DNA from 3 places in the Rhodomicrobium sp. genome. Region 1 is predicted to be linked to each of the others. Evidence: riboswitches for the same ligand, from Rfam matches in the RefSeq annotation. Region 1 holds a riboswitch; each other region holds the start of a gene.
The links. A riboswitch is a leader RNA that binds a small molecule or an ion and turns the genes downstream of it on or off. The one in region 1 is predicted to bind cobalamin.
Positions count from the first base shown of each region.

Region 2: it holds a riboswitch for cobalamin, as region 1 does, so the genes downstream of both, QM659_RS07285 (TonB-dependent receptor plug domain-containing protein) here and metE (5-methyltetrahydropteroyltriglutamate--homocysteine S-methyltransferase) in region 1, are expected to answer to the same signal.
Region 3: it holds a riboswitch for cobalamin, as region 1 does, so the genes downstream of both, QM659_RS12075 (DUF1636 family protein) here and metE (5-methyltetrahydropteroyltriglutamate--homocysteine S-methyltransferase) in region 1, are expected to answer to the same signal.

Region 1 is NZ_JASGFR010000056.1:52-5,805, reverse strand. It holds gene QM659_RS15930 (MmgE/PrpD family protein) at 1-1,492, shown strand, start outside; gene prpC (2-methylcitrate synthase) at 1,503-2,696, shown strand; gene prpB (methylisocitrate lyase) at 2,706-3,614, shown strand; cobalamin riboswitch at 3,676-3,870, shown strand; partial or broken gene metE (5-methyltetrahydropteroyltriglutamate--homocysteine S-methyltransferase) at 3,969-5,754, shown strand, end outside.
Region 2 is NZ_JASGFR010000013.1:55,401-61,154, forward strand. It holds gene pyk (pyruvate kinase) at 1-171, shown strand, start outside; gene rph (ribonuclease PH) at 225-938, opposite strand; gene QM659_RS07275 (hypothetical protein) at 1,219-2,058, opposite strand; gene QM659_RS07280 (hypothetical protein) at 2,478-2,801, opposite strand; cobalamin riboswitch at 3,078-3,268, shown strand; gene QM659_RS07285 (TonB-dependent receptor plug domain-containing protein) at 3,372-5,420, shown strand; tRNA gene QM659_RS07290 (tRNA-Ser) at 5,649-5,738, shown strand.
Region 3 is NZ_JASGFR010000028.1:38,107-43,860, forward strand. It holds gene rpiA (ribose-5-phosphate isomerase RpiA) at 1-39, opposite strand, end outside; gene QM659_RS12060 (NAD-dependent succinate-semialdehyde dehydrogenase) at 36-1,484, opposite strand; gene QM659_RS12065 (hypothetical protein) at 1,695-1,916, shown strand; gene QM659_RS12070 (cobyric acid synthase) at 2,191-3,705, opposite strand; cobalamin riboswitch at 3,800-3,992, shown strand; gene QM659_RS12075 (DUF1636 family protein) at 4,118-4,525, shown strand; gene cobW (cobalamin biosynthesis protein CobW) at 4,525-5,556, shown strand; gene cobN (cobaltochelatase subunit CobN) at 5,560-5,754, shown strand, end outside.

The sequences.
Region 1 (5,754 bases):
CGCCTGGAAGATCGCCGAAGTCGCCGCCGACCCGGTCGCGGTCGACCCTGCCGTGGTCGAGATGATCGGCAACCGCATCATCGACAACGCCGCCGTTGCCGCCGCTTCGCTCGCACGCCGCCCGGTGGCTAACGCCCGCAATCAGGCGCTCTCGCATCCCTTCAAGCCCGGCGCGGCCGTGTTCGGCATCGCCTCGCATCGCCGCTTCTCGCCGGAATGGGCCGCGTGGGCCAACGGCGTCGCCGTGCGTGAACTCGACTTCCACGATACGTTCCTCGCCGCCGACTATTCGCATCCCGGCGACAATATCCCGCCGATCCTTGCCGTCGCCCAGCATTGCGGGCTTTCCGGCGAAGCGCTCGTGCGCGGCCTCGCGGCGGGCTACGAAATTCAGGTCAATCTCGTAAAAGGCATTTGCCTGCATGAGCACAAGATCGACCATATCGCCCATCTCGGACCCTCGGCTGCGGCAGGCATCGGCGCGGCGCTGGGGCTTCCGGTGGAGACGATCTGGCAGGCTGTGCAGCAGGCACTGCATGTGACGACGACGACGCGCCAGTCGCGCAAGGGCGAGATTTCGAGCTGGAAGGCTTACGCGCCCGCTTTCGCCGGCAAGATGGCGGTCGAGGCGGTGGATCGAGCCATGCGCGGCGAAGGCGCGCCGTCGCCCGCATGGGAAGGCGAGGACGGTTTCATCGCATGGCTGCTTTCCGGCCCCAAGGTGGAATACTCCGTGCCGTTGCCTGAGAAAGGCGAGCCGAAGCGCGCCATCCTCGACACCTACACCAAGGAATATTCGGCGGAATATCAGAGCCAGGCGCTCATCGACCTCGCGCGGCGGATGCGCGAGAAGATCGGCAATCTCGCGACCATCGAAAACATCGTGATCCACACGAGCCATCACACCCATTACGTGATCGGCACGGGTGCGAACGACCCGCAGAAGATGGACCCGAATGCGAGCCGCGAAACGCTCGACCATTCCATCATGTACATCTTCGCGGTCGCGCTGGAAGACGGCGGCTGGCACCACGTGCATTCCTATGCGCCGGAGCGCGCGAAGCGGCCCGAAACCGTTGCCTTGTGGCACAAGATTTCGACCGTCGAAGATGCGGAGTGGACGCGCCGCTATCATAGCCGCGACCCGAAGGAAAAGGCGTTCGGCGGCCGCGTCGTCGTCACCCTGCGTGACGGTCGCGTGATCGAGGACGAGCTTGCCATCGCCGACGCCAACCCGCTCGGCGCGCGCCCCTTCGCCCGCCCGCAATACATCGAGAAGTTTCTCACGCTTTCGGAAGGCATCGTCTCACCCGCCGAGCAACAGCGCTTTCTCGAAACCGTGGACCGGCTCGAACGGCTGCGCGGCGAAGAGCTTCTGGGACTGAATTTCACCGTCGATCCCGTCGCGCTTGGCGCGGAGCGGGCGACCGGCCTTTTCGAATGGAACGGCACATCGCGCGAGACGGGCCGTTCAGCCGTTGTCGGCGCTTAGGGAGGACAGCATGCTACAGGACGCAACGAAGGCCGCCGGGCCGAAGCCGAAGAAGTCGGTCGCGCTTTCCGGCATCATCGCGGGCAACACGGCGCTTTGCACCGTGGGCCGCACCGGTAACGACCTCCATTACCGCGGCTACGACATTCTCGACGTGGCCGAGACCTGCGAATTCGAGGAGATCGCGCATCTCCTCATTCACGGGGCGCTGCCGACGCCGACGGAGCTTCACGCTTACAAGACGAAGCTGAAGGCGCTGCGCGGCCTTCCTTCGGCGGTCCGCGTCGCGCTCGAAGCGCTGCCGGCCGCCTCGCATCCCATGGACGTACTCAGATCGGGCGTGTCCGCGCTCGGCTGCGTGCTGCCGGAGCCGGTCGACCACAACCATCCAGCTGCGCGCGATGTGGCCGACCGGCTCCTGGCTTCGCTGGGTTCCATGCTGCTCTACTGGCATCACTTCGCGCATAATGGCCGCCGCATCGAGGTGCACACCGACGACGATTCCATCGGCGGGCACTTCCTGCACCTGCTGCATGGCGAACGCCCGCGCGAAAGCCACGTCCGCGCGATGCACACCTCGCTGATTCTCTACGCCGAGCATGAGTTCAACGCGTCCACCTTCACCGCACGCTCCATCGCGAGCACGGGATCGGATCTGTATTCCGCGGTGACGGGCGCGATCGGCGCGCTGCGCGGGCCGAAGCATGGCGGGGCGAACGAGGCGGCCTTCGAGATCCAGAAGCGTTACAATTCAGCCGAAGAGGCGGAAGCCGATATCCGCCGCCGCGTCGAGGCTAAAGAGGTCGTGATCGGCTTCGGCCATCCCGTCTATACGGTCGCCGACCCGCGCAACAAGGTCATCAAGGAAGTCGCCCGCCGCCTGTCGCACGAGGTCGGCGCAACGAAAATGTTCGAGATCGCCGCGCGCATCGAAAGCGTGATGGCGGAGACGAAGAAGATGTTCCCGAACCTCGACTGGTTCAGCGCCGTGTCCTATCACCAGATGGGCGTTCCGACCGCGATGTTCACGCCGCTTTTTGTCATCGCACGCACGAGCGGCTGGGCGGCGCATATCATCGAGCAGCGGCAGGATAACAAGATCATTCGTCCATCCGCGAATTATGTCGGCCCGGAAAACGTGGCGTTCGTGCCGCTGGAAGATCGCGGGCGCACGCCTGCACCGTCTTCCGCGCGTGCGGCGTAGGGAGCGGACATGCCTTATCTCAACGGTTTCGACCTGCCCGACCAGACGGCGGGCTTCCGCTTCCGCGAGCTGCTGGAGCGTCGGGGCATCCTGAAACTCCCCGGCGCGCATAACGGCATGGCGGCGCTTCAGGCAAAGGCGGCTGGCTTCGACGCGCTGTATCTCTCAGGCGCGGCGATGACCGCGTCCATGGGGCTGCCCGATCTCGGCATCATCACGGTGGATGAGGTCGCGTTCTTCATCCGCCAGATCGCGCGGGCGAGCGGCCTGCCGCTGCTCGTCGATGGCGACACGGGCTATGGCGAGGCGCTGAACGTCATGCATATGGTTCGCACCTTCGAGGATGCGGGCGCGGGCGCTGTGCATATCGAGGATCAGCTCCTCCCGAAGAAATGCGGGCACCTCAACGACAAGAAGCTGGCGGACGCCCGCGACATGGCCGCGAAGGTGGCCGCCGCAGCAAAGGCGCGCCGCCATCTCGTCATCGTGGCGCGCACCGATGCCGCCGCGAGCGAGGGGATCGACGCGGCGGTGGCGCGTGCCCGGCTTTACGTCGAGGCGGGCGCGGACGCGATCTTCCCCGAGGCGCTGACGAGCGCGGCCATGTTCCAGGAATTCGCGCGGCGTCTGCCCGGCGTGCCGCTGCTCGCGAACATGACCGAGTTCGGCCGCACGCCGCATTTCACGGCAGCACAGTTCGAGGCGTGGGGTTACGCGATGGTCATCTGGCCCGTCTCGTCGCTTCGGGTGGCGAACAAGGCGCAGGCGAAGCTTTACGCCACGCTCGCGCGCGACGGCAGCACGGAGGCGATGCTCCCCGAGATGCAGACTCGCGCCGAGCTTTACGACACCATCGGCCTCGCCCGCTACGAGGCGCTCGACGCCTCCATCGTGCGGACCGTGCTGCCGCAAGCATAGATCGACATCGGCATATAAAGATGTCGTTATATCGATATTGACGACAGTGCCGATCTCGATCACACTCATTTTCCGTCGCGGTCTGCGAGCGCATAGCTCGTGGCCAAGAGGGAAGCCGGTGCAAGTCCGGCGCTGCCCCCGCAACTGTAAGCGGCGAGTTTCGGCCCACCGATGTCACTGAGGCAATCGCTTCGGGAAGACGGGCCGAAGCGACGACCCGCAAGCCAGGAGACCTGCCGCGACGAAATCGAAGTCCTCGGGCGGGGTGTCCCGGTGGAGCGGTTGCGGCCCGCCGACTGGCGGCGTTCGCGCGCGTCCCATCACAGCCTTGCCCCAACGCAATGGGGTTAGAACGTGTCTTCCAGCATAAAAATCGCAACGCTTGGCACGCCGCGCATCGGTCCGCGCCGTGAGCTTAAAACTGCGCTCGAAGCCTACTGGGCGCACAGGATCGGGGAGAAGGAACTTCGCGAGACAGCGGCCCGGCTTCGCGCCGACAATTGGGCGCGACAGAAGGCGGCGGGCGTGACGGTCATTCCGTCGAACGACTTCTCCTTCTACGATCAGGTGCTCGACACGAGCGTGATGGTCGGGGCCATTCCTGAAATCTACGGATGGAAAACCGGCGGCGTCACCCTCGGCACCTATTTCGCCATGGCGCGGGGATCGCAGGGAGCGGACGGCGAAGGCGCCTGCGGTTGCCCGCACACGAACCACGGCGCGCCCGCGCAGGAGATGACGAAGTGGTTCGACACGAATTACCACTACATGGTGCCGGAGTTCACAGCGGGGCAACGCTTCACGCTGGCCTCGCTGAAGGCCGTTGACGAATATCGCGAGGCGCAGCATCTCGGCTATGAAACGCGGCCCGTTCTGCTTGGGCCGGTGACGTTTCTCAAGCTCGGCAAAAGCAAGGATCCCGCGCTCGACCCGCTCACGCTGCTCGACGCCCTGCTCCCCGTCTATCTCGACGTGCTCCGCCGCCTCGCCGCCAACGGCGCGGAATGGGTGCAGATCGATGAGCCGTGCCTCGTGCTCGATCTCGACGCCGCCGAGCGCGACGCGCTGAAGAAGACCTACCGCCGCTTTGCCGATGCGCTGCCGAGCCTCAAGATCATGCTGGCCACCTATTTCGGCGCGCTCGGCGACAATCTCGATACCGCGCTTTCGCTCCCCGTGGCGGGGCTGCATCTCGATCTGTCACGCGCTCCGCGGCAACTCGACGATGTGCTGGCGAAAGCGCCGCCCGGCCTCGTGCTGTCGCTCGGCGTGATCGACGGCCGCAACGTCTGGCGCGCGGACCTGGCCGCGATCCTCGACCGGCTGGAACCCGTGGTTGCAAAGCGCGGCACCGATCACATACAGCTTGCGCCGTCCTGCTCGCTCCTGCATACGCCGGTCGATCTGGAGCTTGAACGCGATCTCGACGCCGACGTGAAAAGCTGGCTTGCCTTCGGCGTGCAGAAGATGGGCGAGCTTTCCGCGCTCGGCCGCGCGCTCTCGGAAGGCCGTGCAACAGTCGCGCCCGCGCTCGAAGCCGCGTCCGCAGCGCTTGCCGCGCGGCGCGCATCGCCCAAGGTGCATGACGCAGCCGTAAGGCAGCGGCTCGCAGCCGTGACGCCGCAGATGGCGCTCCGTCGCGCGCCCTATGCCGAGCGTGCCGCCGTTCAACGCCGCCGCTTCGGCCTGCCTCCGTTCCCGACGACAACCATCGGCTCCTTCCCGCAGACGGCCGAAGTCCGCAAGGCGCGAGCCGCCCACGCCAAGGGCGCTCTGACTGACGCGGAATACGACTCGTTCCTTCGCGAGGAAACCGCGCGCACGATCCGCTGGCAGGAAGTGGCGGGCCTCGACGTGCTCGTGCATGGCGAGTTCGAGCGCAACGACATGGTGCAGTATTTCGGCGAGAAGCTCTCCGGCTTCGCGTTCACGAAGAACGGCTGGGTGCAGTCTTACGGTTCGCGCTGCGTGCGCCCGCCGATCCTCTATGGCGATGTATCGCGCCCCGAGCCGATGACGGTCGGCTGGTGGCACTTCGCGCAGTCGCAGACCGACCGCCCGATGAAGGGGATGCTGACAGGGCCGGTCACGATCCTCAACTGGTCGTTCGTGCGCGACGACGTGCCGAGAAGCGTCGCCT
Region 2 (5,754 bases), on a different contig from region 1:
GCAAACACGGGCGAGATGGTGCGCGGTGCCGAGGAAGTTGCGCGCGGATCCGGCTATGCCGACGACGGCGACCGCGTCATCGTCTGCGCGGGCGTGCCGTTCAAGCGGCCCGGCAGCACGAACATGCTTCGCATCTTCACCATCGGCGAAGACAGCGGCAGACCGCACTGAAAAAGTGCGGCACCTGCATGCCCGCCGCCGGTCAGACAGCGGGCATCGCAACGTCAGAGCACCGTAAGCTTCTGCAGGTTCACGAGTTCGGCGATCCCCTTCTTCGCGAGCGCGGTCAGCTCGGCCATGCGTTCCTCGGAGAACGCGCCCTTCTCCGCCGTCGCCTGAATTTCGACGATCTGCCCCTTGCCGGTGAAGACGAAATTCGCGTCCGCCTCCGCATCCGAATCCTCGGGATAATCGAGATCGAGAACCGCTTCCCCCTTGTAGATGCCGCAGGAGACCGCCGCGACGTTGTCTTTCATGGGCTCGCCGCGCAGCATGTCGCGTGCGCGCATCCACTGGAAGCAATCATGCAGCGCGACCCAGGCGCCGGTGATCGACGCGGTGCGCGTGCCGCCGTCCGCCTGCAAGACGTCGCAGTCGACCATGATCTGGCGTTCGCCGAGCGCCTGAAGATCGACCACGGCGCGGAGCGACCGCCCGATCAGACGCTGGATTTCCTGGCTGCGGCCGGACTGATGGCCGGTCGTCGCCTCGCGGCGCGTGCGGTCGGAGGTTGCGCGCGGCAGCATGCCGTATTCGGCCGTGATCCAGCCCCGTCCCTGCCCTTTCAGCCACGGCGGCACGCGGTCTTCGAGGCTCGCCGTGCAAAGCACATGCGTGTTGCCGAACTTGATGAGGCACGATCCTTCCGCGTGATGCGAAAAGGCGCGCTGGAAACTCACGGGGCGAAGGTCGCCGGCCTGCCGTTTCGAGGGGCGCATGCAATTTCTTTCTTTTCGGGCGCGCTGCTTGCGCGAGGCCCTTTTATAAGTCTCACCTTACCGCAGCCGGACGGTTTATTCCGGCTCGATTGTGAAGTTGGGCATCCTTTTCGAACGCCGTAGCGGACAGTAGGCCAGCGTTTTTCGGGTATCAACGGCTTTTGGCCGCCCCCGCGTCGCTTTGATCCTTCGCCAAATGCCGCAGACGCACGCCAAGGCTGAAAGGGAGCGAAGTTGCTCGGTTCGCGGTTCTTGTCCCGTAAGTGCTCATAATGTCCCTTTATCTTTGCGGATCGAAAAGGCCGACGACGAAGCTGTCGACCGTGCGTGCGACTGCCTCCTGAACGGCGGTCCAATCCTCGAAATGGTCCATGCTGAAGGAGTACTCGATATCGATTGCCCGATGTGTCGGCGAGTTCATGTAAGCTGTGCAGCTTGGGGAGGGGTCATCGGGCCAGCAATGGGCGAAGTGCAGATATGCGCCCTCCGGCGATTTGCGGATGTAATAGAGTTCCCGCTTGCCGTTGGGTAAGCGCTCTTCGTAGACCTCCTCGAAGGGGACGTGCCCTTCGAGCTTGGTGTAGGTGAAGTCGGGGTCCTTCGCGAGGCGCTGCATGTCGCCTTGCAGTCCAAGCCAGCCTACATGGGCTGCGCCCAACAGGTATAAGCCTTCATTTCTGATCAGCAGGAGGATCCCTCCATTGCAGTAGCCGGAGCATTCTCTCCGTTCGCGATTGGCGGGATTGAGCGAGCCTGTCATCTCCGGATACCAGACCGTGAAAAACGTCCCGTATTTGTGCACGGGTCTCGAGGCTTTCCCGACGAACTCATAAGGAATTCGGAGGTATAGAATAGGAGCGTTTGGGTAGGTGCCGTTATAGAGAAGGTAATCCGATTTTCCGCGCTGGGTCTGAAGCGGGAAATTTTTCGCCGGGTTTTGCGGGCCGACGCGATCCGCTTCGATCTCGATCGGAAAGAGCAGCCTGTGGAGCGACGGCGGCAGCGTGTCGGTGTCGACGCGCGACAGCGACCATGCCGCTATGGCCGCCAAAAGGAACAGGGCGAGTTTTTTCATAGGTCCCCACGAATGAAATATAAAATTAACTATTTTTTTAACCATAGTCCCATGCGAAGGTCATCCCCGGCGTTTGCCGGGGATCGTTAATACCTTCCTTTTTGACGCTTACACCGCGTCCCGTGCTTTGGTAAGCGCGGGCCTCAGACCGTTCAAGCTGCCTCTCCGATGGCGGGTGGAAGCGGGCTTCATCAGCCGCAGCATTCACGGATCGGAATTGTTGAGGAAGCGATCCATCCGATGCATGCGCTCGTGCAGAATCTTTACCGTGCCGATGTCGCCATTCGTCGGCCTACTTTCGAACGGTCAAACAATTTCTTTTCTACCCGCTCTTCCGGCGTTCGTTAACAGGCGCGCAATTTGCGCCAGCGCCGTCAATCGTCCTGAGCACTTCCGAAACGCGTCTTTTGCTTCCGAGTTTTCGGCCCACGAGCGAGGCGCAGCGGCGCCGCACAAAGCCGCGTCTAGCCGAACCACCACCACCAGTTCACGACGAGCACGAAGGTGACAAGGATCAGCGCGAGGATGATCAGCGTCTGGATATGAGCGGCGACCCAGTTGCGCCATGTCTCCGGCGCTTCGCCCGCCTCCTGCCCCATCGAGCCGAGGATCAGAAGCCCGAGAACCCCGAGAATGTAAATTCCCGCCGGATATTGTTTGCATTGCCCGCAGGACCAGCTGTCGAGCCACATCAGCCCGATAAGCGTGCCCGCGACCAGAAATGTGATGAAAGCCAGCACGCCGAGGCTGATGATAATTACAAAACGCGTGATATCAGCACACGTCATGCCTCCCACTCCCTTTGACGCAACGGTACTCTCGGTCTCAGCGCCTGCCATGCCCAGCGCCTCCCTCCACGCAACGAGACGATTTTCGTAAAAATAGCAGGGCAGCGTTAATCATGCGTTTCATGCGGATCGCGCAAGCGGCAGCGGGCGCCGCTGGCACTACGGCTAGTCGCCCCAACTGTTGCTGCTTGAAGAGCTTGTGGCCGACGCGCCACAGCTTGCGCGGAACATGCCGAATTGCGGCATTTGCGTGATTGCGGCGCAAGCTTCATGCAAGCTATGCCTTAAGCCGATGGTCCTCCGATGAGGATAATAGGGAACGCGGTGAGGGACGACGTCCGTAATCCGCGGCTGCCCCCGCAACTGTAAGCGGCGAGCGATGCGCCAAAGGCCACTGGGAAACCGGGAAGGCGGCGTGGAGTTTTGACCCGTGAGCCAGGAGACCTGCCATCAGCCGTGGTCACGCGCGAACACGTCGGGCGGGGTGTCCTGATGGGGGCTTGGAATCCGCTCAACGCGGCGTTCCTGACTTTGGTTCGTGGTGACGTGTCACGTTCCACGAGGCCCAATATGCCGGCTCTATACCCGCGCGCCCGCTCCTGTGTCGCTTTCGTCAGCCTTGTCGCATTTGCCGCGAATGCGCAGGCGCAAACCGCCGCCCGTTCCGATACCCTGCCGCCCGTCGTCGTGAAAAAAGACGGGGCCGAAAAGCAGAAGAAGAAAGCCTCCGCTCCGAAGAAAAAGAAGGAGGCGCCGGCCGTTGCGCACGGTGCCGCCGAACCCGCGCCGGATGCCATTCCCGGCGAGCCGTCGAAAGACGTGATCTATTCCGCGAACCGCGTCGCAACCGACATCACCAAGGTCGGCTCCGCGGTGACGGTCATCACGCGCGACGAGATCGAGGCGCAGTCGCGCACCTATGTGCAGGATTACCTCGCGCAGGTGCCGGGCGTTTCCGTGGCGCAGACGGGGCCGGCCAGCACGACGTCATATTTCATTTGGGGCGCGGCTTCCAAATATGTGAAGGTCCAGGTGGATGGATTGGACATCGCCGATCCAACCGGAACGCAGGTCACGACGGCGCTTGAAACTATCCTCGCGACCGATGTCGAGCGCATCGAGGTGCTGAAGGGGTCGCAGAGCTTGCTTTACGGCGGTCAGGCGGTCGGCGGCGTCATAACGATCGACACAGCGCGCCCCGTTCTCGGCGCTTCGATGACGGCTTCCGGCGAAACAGGTTCCTACAACACCCAGCGCGGCACGGCGAGTGCGGCCTACGGTACGGATCGCGGTTATGCGCGTTTCACCGTGCAGAGCGTAAGAAGCGACGGCTATTCCGCTCTGGCGATTGGAAATGAAGACGATGGCTACCGAAACCTGACCTTCAGCGGCACCGGCGAGTACAAGCTTTCCAGCGATGTGAAAGTCTTTTTCGCCGCGCGCGCTCTGGAGGAGAGGCACAGCTACGATAGCACCTACGATAATTGGGATTTGGCGACAGACGGTTGGCCCGGCACGCGGGGTGTAACCAGCCAGCAGGCCGGGCGCGTGGGCACGGAAGTTAAACTTTTCGATGGCGCCTTCGTCAACACGGTTTCGATTCAAGGCATGAAGTTTGATCGCGATCAGTGGGGGTGGTCCGCTGGTTCAGCCGTCAACGACTCCTACACGGGCGATCGCTGGAAGGTCGACTATCTCGGCACGGCGAAAATAACGAAATGGGCGACCGTGACTGCGGGCGCCGACTACATGGAAGAAACCGCTGAGACCGGCGCTTACTCCCAGCACGGAATTGACCTGACGGGTGTATTTGCTCAGCTTTCGGTGGAGCCGCTGAAAGGGCTGACGATTACCGGCGGCGGCCGCAACGATGAACACAGCACCTTCGGTGACTTCCAGACCTACCGATTCACTGCGGCGTACTTCTATGAACCGACTCAGACAAAACTGCGCGCGAGCACCGGCACCGGCTTCCGTGCGCCGAGCCTTTATGAACTCTACGCAAACAACGAGTGGGTTTCCGGGAACACCGAGCTTAAGCCCGAGGAAAGCGAAAGCTGGGACGTAGGTTTCGATCAGTGGTTCGACAACAAGCGCTTTCGTTTAAGCGGTACGTATTTCCAGGTCGACACCACGAACGAAATTGGCGGTGGTTATGACGCCAACTGGAAGTGGGTCTACCAGCAGATCCCCGGCACGACACATCGCGAGGGCGTGGAGTTTTCCGGCGCTGCAGTTGTGAGCCCGTGGCTCACGCTGTCGGCGGGCTACACCTATGTCGATGCAAGGGCGGAGGATGGCTCGCGTCTCGTCCGCATCCCGCGCAGCAGCATCACGCTCGGCGCCGACGCGCTGCTGTTCGACACGGTGAAGGCGAACGTCACCACGCGTTTCGCTCTCGATACGATCGACTCGAGCAATTACCAACTGGAAGACTATGTGCTTTTGAACGCGAAGTTCAGCTACGACATTCGCCCCGGTTTCACCGCTTACGTCCGGGGCGAAAATCTGCTCGACGAGAAGTACGAAACGGTGCGCGGCTACAACACGCCCGGCCTGTCGGTCTATGGCGGCGTCACCTTCAACGTCGACGCCAACACCTATGCGTCGCTGAAATAGGGTCGGCCGCAGCCGACGCGGGGCGGGACGCGTTCCGCAGCGGCGAAGCTGAACGAGCGGCCGAGCCTCTTCGCACCGATGAGATGCGAAGAAGCTCGGTCTCGCCGCCATCGCATGTTGCCCCGCGACGGCGCATTTGTTATCCATCGACGTTGAAGGCTGGCGCGCTCGACGTTCCGCATGCATCGGCGCGCGAGACGTCAAGGCAAGCGAGCGGGCCGCGCCTGCGGAGGGGTGCTAGAGTGGTTTAATAGACCGGTCTTGAAAACCGGCGTGCGGGCAACCGTACCGTGGGTTCGAATCCCACCCCCTCCGCCAAGTTCTTGCCGCAAAA
Region 3 (5,754 bases), on a different contig from region 1:
GGCTGCTGCCTGGCGCTTCAAGGTTTGAATGTCGGTCAATCCGAAAGTCCCCCAAGATACATGTATTTCAGTTCGAGAAATTCCTCGACGCCATGGCGTGAGCCTTCGCGACCGAGGCCAGATTCCTTGACGCCGCCGAACGGCGCGACTTCTGTCGAGATAATGCCTTCGTTGACGCCGACAATGCCGAATTCAAGGCGCTCCGTCACGCGCCATACGCGGGCGACGTCGCGGGAATAGAAATAAGCCGCGAGCCCATAAGGCGTGCCGTTGGCGAACGCGATGGCCTCGTCCTCGGTCTTGAAGCGGAACAGCGGCGCGACCGGACCGAAGGTTTCTTCCGTGGCGACGCGCATGTCGGGCGTGGCGTCCACGAGCACCGTCGGCTCGAAGAAGGTGCGGCCGAGCGCGTGACGCTTGCCGCCGACAAGGAGCCGAGCGCCCTTCGCGAGCGCGTCCGCGACGTGCTCTTCCACTTTTTTCAGGCCGGCTTCATTGATGAGCGGCCCTTGCTCGACGCCTGCCTGCAATCCGTCGCCGACCTTGAGCGCGGCCACACGCGCGGCGAGCCTGGCGGCGAAGGCATCATAGACGCCGTCCTGCACGAGGATGCGGTTCGCGCAGACGCAGGTCTGCCCCATGTTGCGGAATTTCGAGATAACAGCGCCTTCCACGGCCTTGTCGAGATCCGCGTCGTCGAAGACGATGAAGGGCGCATTGCCGCCAAGTTCGAGCGAAACCTTCTTCACCGTATCCGCCGACTGGCGCATGAGCAGCTTGCCGACGCGCGTGGAGCCGGTGAAGGTGATCGCGCGCACAAGCGGGTTCGCAGTCAGTTCGCTGCCGATGGCCTCCGCATCGCCCGTTACGATATTGATGACGCCGGGCGGAAAGCCTGCCTGCTCGGCGAGCGCGCCGAGAGCCAGCGCCGTCAGCGGCGTGTCAGGCGCGGGTTTCACAACCACGGTGCAGCCCACAGCAAGCGCGGGCGCAACCTTGCGCGTGATCATTGCGAAGGGGAAATTCCAGGGCGTGATCGCGCCGACGACGCCAACAGGTTGTTTCATGACGATGACGCGGCCGCCCTTGCGCGGCGTCGGAACGATCTCGCCATGAATGCGCTTGGCCTCTTCCGCGAAAAATTCGACGAAAGCCGCGCCATAAGCGACTTCGCCACGCGATTCCGGCAGCGGTTTTCCCATCTCCACGGTCATGAGGCGCGCCAGCGATTCCGCGTGGGCCAATTGAAGGTTGTGCCAGCGTTTGAGGATCGCCGCGCGCTCCTTGGCAAGCAGCCCGCTCCAGGCCGGAAAAGCCTTGTGCGCGGCCTCGATGGCCTCGCGGGTTTCTACGCGCCCGAAGTTCGGCACGCGCGCGAGGAACGCGCCGGTTGCGGGATTGACGACAGGGAGTGCCGGTTCGCCCCGCCATTCGCCTCCAATCAGACAGCGATCACGGAGCAGTGTCTTGAAAATCTGGTCCATGACTCCTCTTTCAGCGGGTCAGACATAATGCCGCGCCGCTGTAAATACTACAAGCGCCACCGGATTATGGCACCTGTTCCCAAAAAGCCACAAACTCTTAACGAATCAGCGCTCAATCACAGGATGCATTTGATATTCCCTGCAACCGAATATTAATGTGAGCGAAGAGCCCTGCGAGACAAGTCGCAGGCAGGAACGACGGAGCCCCCAATGACGAGCGTCTTATCACCGGTCCTGTCAGAAAGCACTCCCAATTCTCAAGCGCAGCCCGCCGAGAGCGCGGATTTCGCATTTCTTTCTCAACAAGATAGCCGTGAATATCTCGCCGACATGCTGAAGGAACTCAGCCTGATCGCCGGTCATGCCGATCTCGACCGCGCGCGCGAACTGATCGAAGCGGCTCTTGCCGAGATCGAGCCGCAACATTCCTGACAGACGCGAACAACCGCCGCGTGTTGATCGGCGGCGGAAAGAAGACTTGAAACCGGGCCTTTGAGCTATCCCTTCAAGCGTCATGCCGCAAATCGCGTGTGGCATGACGCGGTATGTTTCCTGTGCCGGTCTGCTTTTCTGCGTCAGATAAAGGCGCATTGGCACAGGCCCATTGCGGTGCGTTGCGCGAACCGCGCCTGAGCCGTCCGATGGCGCCCGCTGAGGCGGCGACCTCCGCGTTGGAGGCGTAAAGGCATCGTTCGGCGACCATGCCTCAGCGGGTGAGGCCCAGCATTGCCTCGATGTCTATGTGGCGGGCAAGGTGTGCGGCAAGGCGGTCGAGCGTGTCGTCTATGGCGGTTTCGTAGGAAAGCGCCGCAGGCTTGCCACCGAGCCGCGCCAGCCACGCGGCGCGCTGACGGTCGTCCGCGAACAGGCCGTGGACATAGGTGCCCATCACGCACCCGTCCGCCGACACCGCTCCATCGGGCCTGCACGATCCGTCCTCGTGGACAAGAACAAGCGGGCGCGCGGTGTCCGATCCGAAGGTGCGGCCGATGTGGATCTCGTAACCCGAGAACGGCACGCCGTCGGCCGCTGTCCGGCCCGTTACCGCCGCAAGCCGCTTGTCGCCCGAAAGCTCCGTCTCGACATCGAGCAGGCCGAGCCCCGGCACCCCGCCCGGCCGTCCCTCGATGCCCGCCGGATCGGCCACCCAGCGCCCAAGCATTTGATAGCCGCCGCAAAGGCCGAGCACGCGCCCGCCGCGCCGGACATGGGCGAGGATGTCCGCTTCCCAGCCGAGCGCACGCAGCGCGGAGAGATCCGCAATGGTGGCCTTCGAGCCCGGCAGGATGACAAGATCCGCGTCGGCGGGAAGCGGTTCGCCATGGGCCAGCGTCACGAGATCGACGTCCGGCTCAAGCCGCAGCGGATCGAGATCGTCAAAATTTGCGATGTGCGGAAGCACCGGCACCGCGACCCTCACGCGCTGGCCGGTCTTCGCGCCTTCGCGCACCCAGTCGCGGCTGAAGCCGTCTTCAGGCGGCAGGGCATGCGCGTCCGCAAACCACGGGACGAGGCCGAGCGACGCCCAGCCGGTTCGTTCCGCGATGAACCGCATGCCCTCCGCGAAGAGCCCCGCATCGCCGCGCATCTTGTTGACGATGAAGCCACGGATCATGGCGGCATCTTCGGCGTCGAGCACCGCGCTCGTGCCGACGAGGCTCGCGATCACCCCGCCCCGGTCGATGTCGCCGACGAGCACCACGGGCACGTCCGCCGCCCGCGCGAAACCCATATTCGCGATGTCGTTCGCGCGAAGGTTCACCTCGGATGGCGAGCCAGCGCCCTCCACCAGCACGAGGTCGCATTCGCCTTTCAGCCGCGCGAAGCTTTCAAGCACGGCGGGCATCAGCGCTGCCTTCCGCGACTGATAATCGCGTGCCTCGGCCTTGCCCCACACATGCCCTTGCACGACGATCTGCGCGCCGGTCTCGCTCTGCGGCTTCAGGAGCACTGGATTCATGTGAACGCTGGGCGGCACGCGCGCGGCGCGGGCCTGAAGCATCTGCGCGCGGCCGATCTCGCCGCCATCGGCCGTGACGCCCGCATTGGTCGACATGTTCTGTGGCTTGAACGGACGCACGGAAAGCCCCCGATCCGCGAACAGACGGCACAACCCCGCCACGATCAGCGACTTGCCGACATCCGAGCCGGTTCCCTGAAACATCAGTGCGCGGGCCGTCCTGTCGCCCAGCCGTCTCTCGTCGTCGCGAATACGTGTCATGCCCGGTGTCGATCCTTCTTCAGCGCGAAATCTCTACACCGCCCCGGCGCCGGATAAAGCGCCCGCCGATTGACTTCGCGTCACGGGCGTATCACAAATCGAGACAGCCGACGGTCCCTTCGGGGACGAAAAGGGAATACCGGGCGCACCACATCGTGCGAAGCCGGAGCTGCCCCCGCAACTGTGAGCGGCGAGCCTGCGCCAATTGCCACTGGAACCTGTTCCGGGAAGGCGGCACGGGCCGTGACCCGCGAGCCAGGAGACCTGCCGTCGCCTGCCGGATCGCGTTGCCGCGTTCCCTTGAAGCGCCGTTCCGGGCGGGGTGTCCCGGAGCGCAAGGTCCGACGGGAGGAGTGCAGGTCCGCCCGCCGCACGCGCCGGACGGCTCGCCGTCCGCTCCCCGGAATGAAGCATGGAGCCGCCCTCGACCTGTAAAGCCCCGCCAGCGCCCCGCGCCACCGTCTTCGTGTGCGTGCTTTGTGGACGCGACCCCGCCGACAAGGCCGCGCCTCCCGCAGGCCGCGCGCTCTACGAAGCGCTCGCCGCCGAGCGCGAAGCCAGCGCTGACACGCGCTTCCATATAGAACCGGCGCAATGCCTGTCGAACTGCAATCGCGGCCTCACCGTCGCCATCGCCGGGCCGGATCGCTGGACCTACATGTTCGGCGAACTGACGATCGAGGACGCGCCGAGCATTTATCGCGGCTGTGCAGCAAACGCCGAAACCGAAGACGGCCTCGTGCCGTGGAACGAGCGCCCCGCCTGCTTCCGCCGCGCGCTCATCGCGCGCGTGCCGCCGCTTCCTGAAAGGAGCCTCTGATGTCTCTCGCGAAAGTCCCCGTCACCATCATCACCGGCTTCCTGGGCGCGGGCAAGACGAGCCTTGTCCGTCATCTGATCGAAACCGCGAACGGCCGCCGCCTCGCGGTCCTCGTCAATGAATTCGGCGATGTCGGCATCGATGGCGAGATCCTGAAGGGCTGCGCCGATCCCGCATGCCCCGAAGACGCTATCGTCGAACTGACGAACGGCTGCCTTTGCTGCACCGTCGCGGACGAATTCGTGCCGACGATGACGGCGCTCCTGAACCGCAAGGAGCCGCCCGAACACATTCTCATAGAAACATCCGGCCTCGCGCTGCCGAAGCCGCTGCTGAAGGCGTTCGACTGGCCCGACCTGAAGACGCGCATCACCGTCGACGGCGTGATCGCGGTCGCGGACGCCGAGGCCGTGGCGGATGGCCGTTTCGCGCCGGACCCTGAGCTTGTGGCGAGACAGCGCGCGGGCGACACCAGCATCGACCACGACACGCCGCTCGGCGAAGTGTTCGAGGATCAGGTGGCCTGCGCCGATCTCGTGATCCTGAACAAGGCCGATCTCGTCGACGAGGCGCGGCTTGCCGTGGCGCGCGAAGCGGTGCTGGCGGAATCGCCGCGCCCCATCCCCGTGATCGGGGCAACCGAGGGGCGCGTCGATCCGCGCGTCGTGCTGGGGCTTGGCGCGGCTGCGGAAGACGACCTCGACGCGCGCCCGACGCATCACGATCATGGCGAGCCGCACGACCATGACGATTTCGAAACGGTCGCGGTCACGCTGCCGGAGCAGACATCGCAGGCCGACATCGTGGCGAAGGTCGAGGCAGCGGCCCGTGCGTACAACATCCTTCGCGTAAAAGGCTATATCGCCATCGCGGGCAAGCCGATGCGGCTTCTCGTGCAAGGCGTCGGAACCCGCGTTCGCGCGCAGTTCGACCGGCCATGGCGCGCGAGTGAGGAGCGCGTCTCGCGGCTCGTCGTCATCGGCGAAAAGGGCTTCGACGGGCAGGCGGTTGCGGCGGCGCTCGGGGCCTGACGCATGCACATTCTTTTCCGTGAACGGCACGGCCTCGAAGAGGCGGCGGTGGCGGAAGACCTCGGCCAGACGCCCGCCGACCTGGCGGTGCTTTCCTTCGCGGACAGCGACCTCGCAGCCTTCGCGGCGGGCTGGCGTGCGGGCGCGGATCTCCCGACGCTGCGCCTCGCCAACCTCGCGCGGCTGAGGCATCCGCTT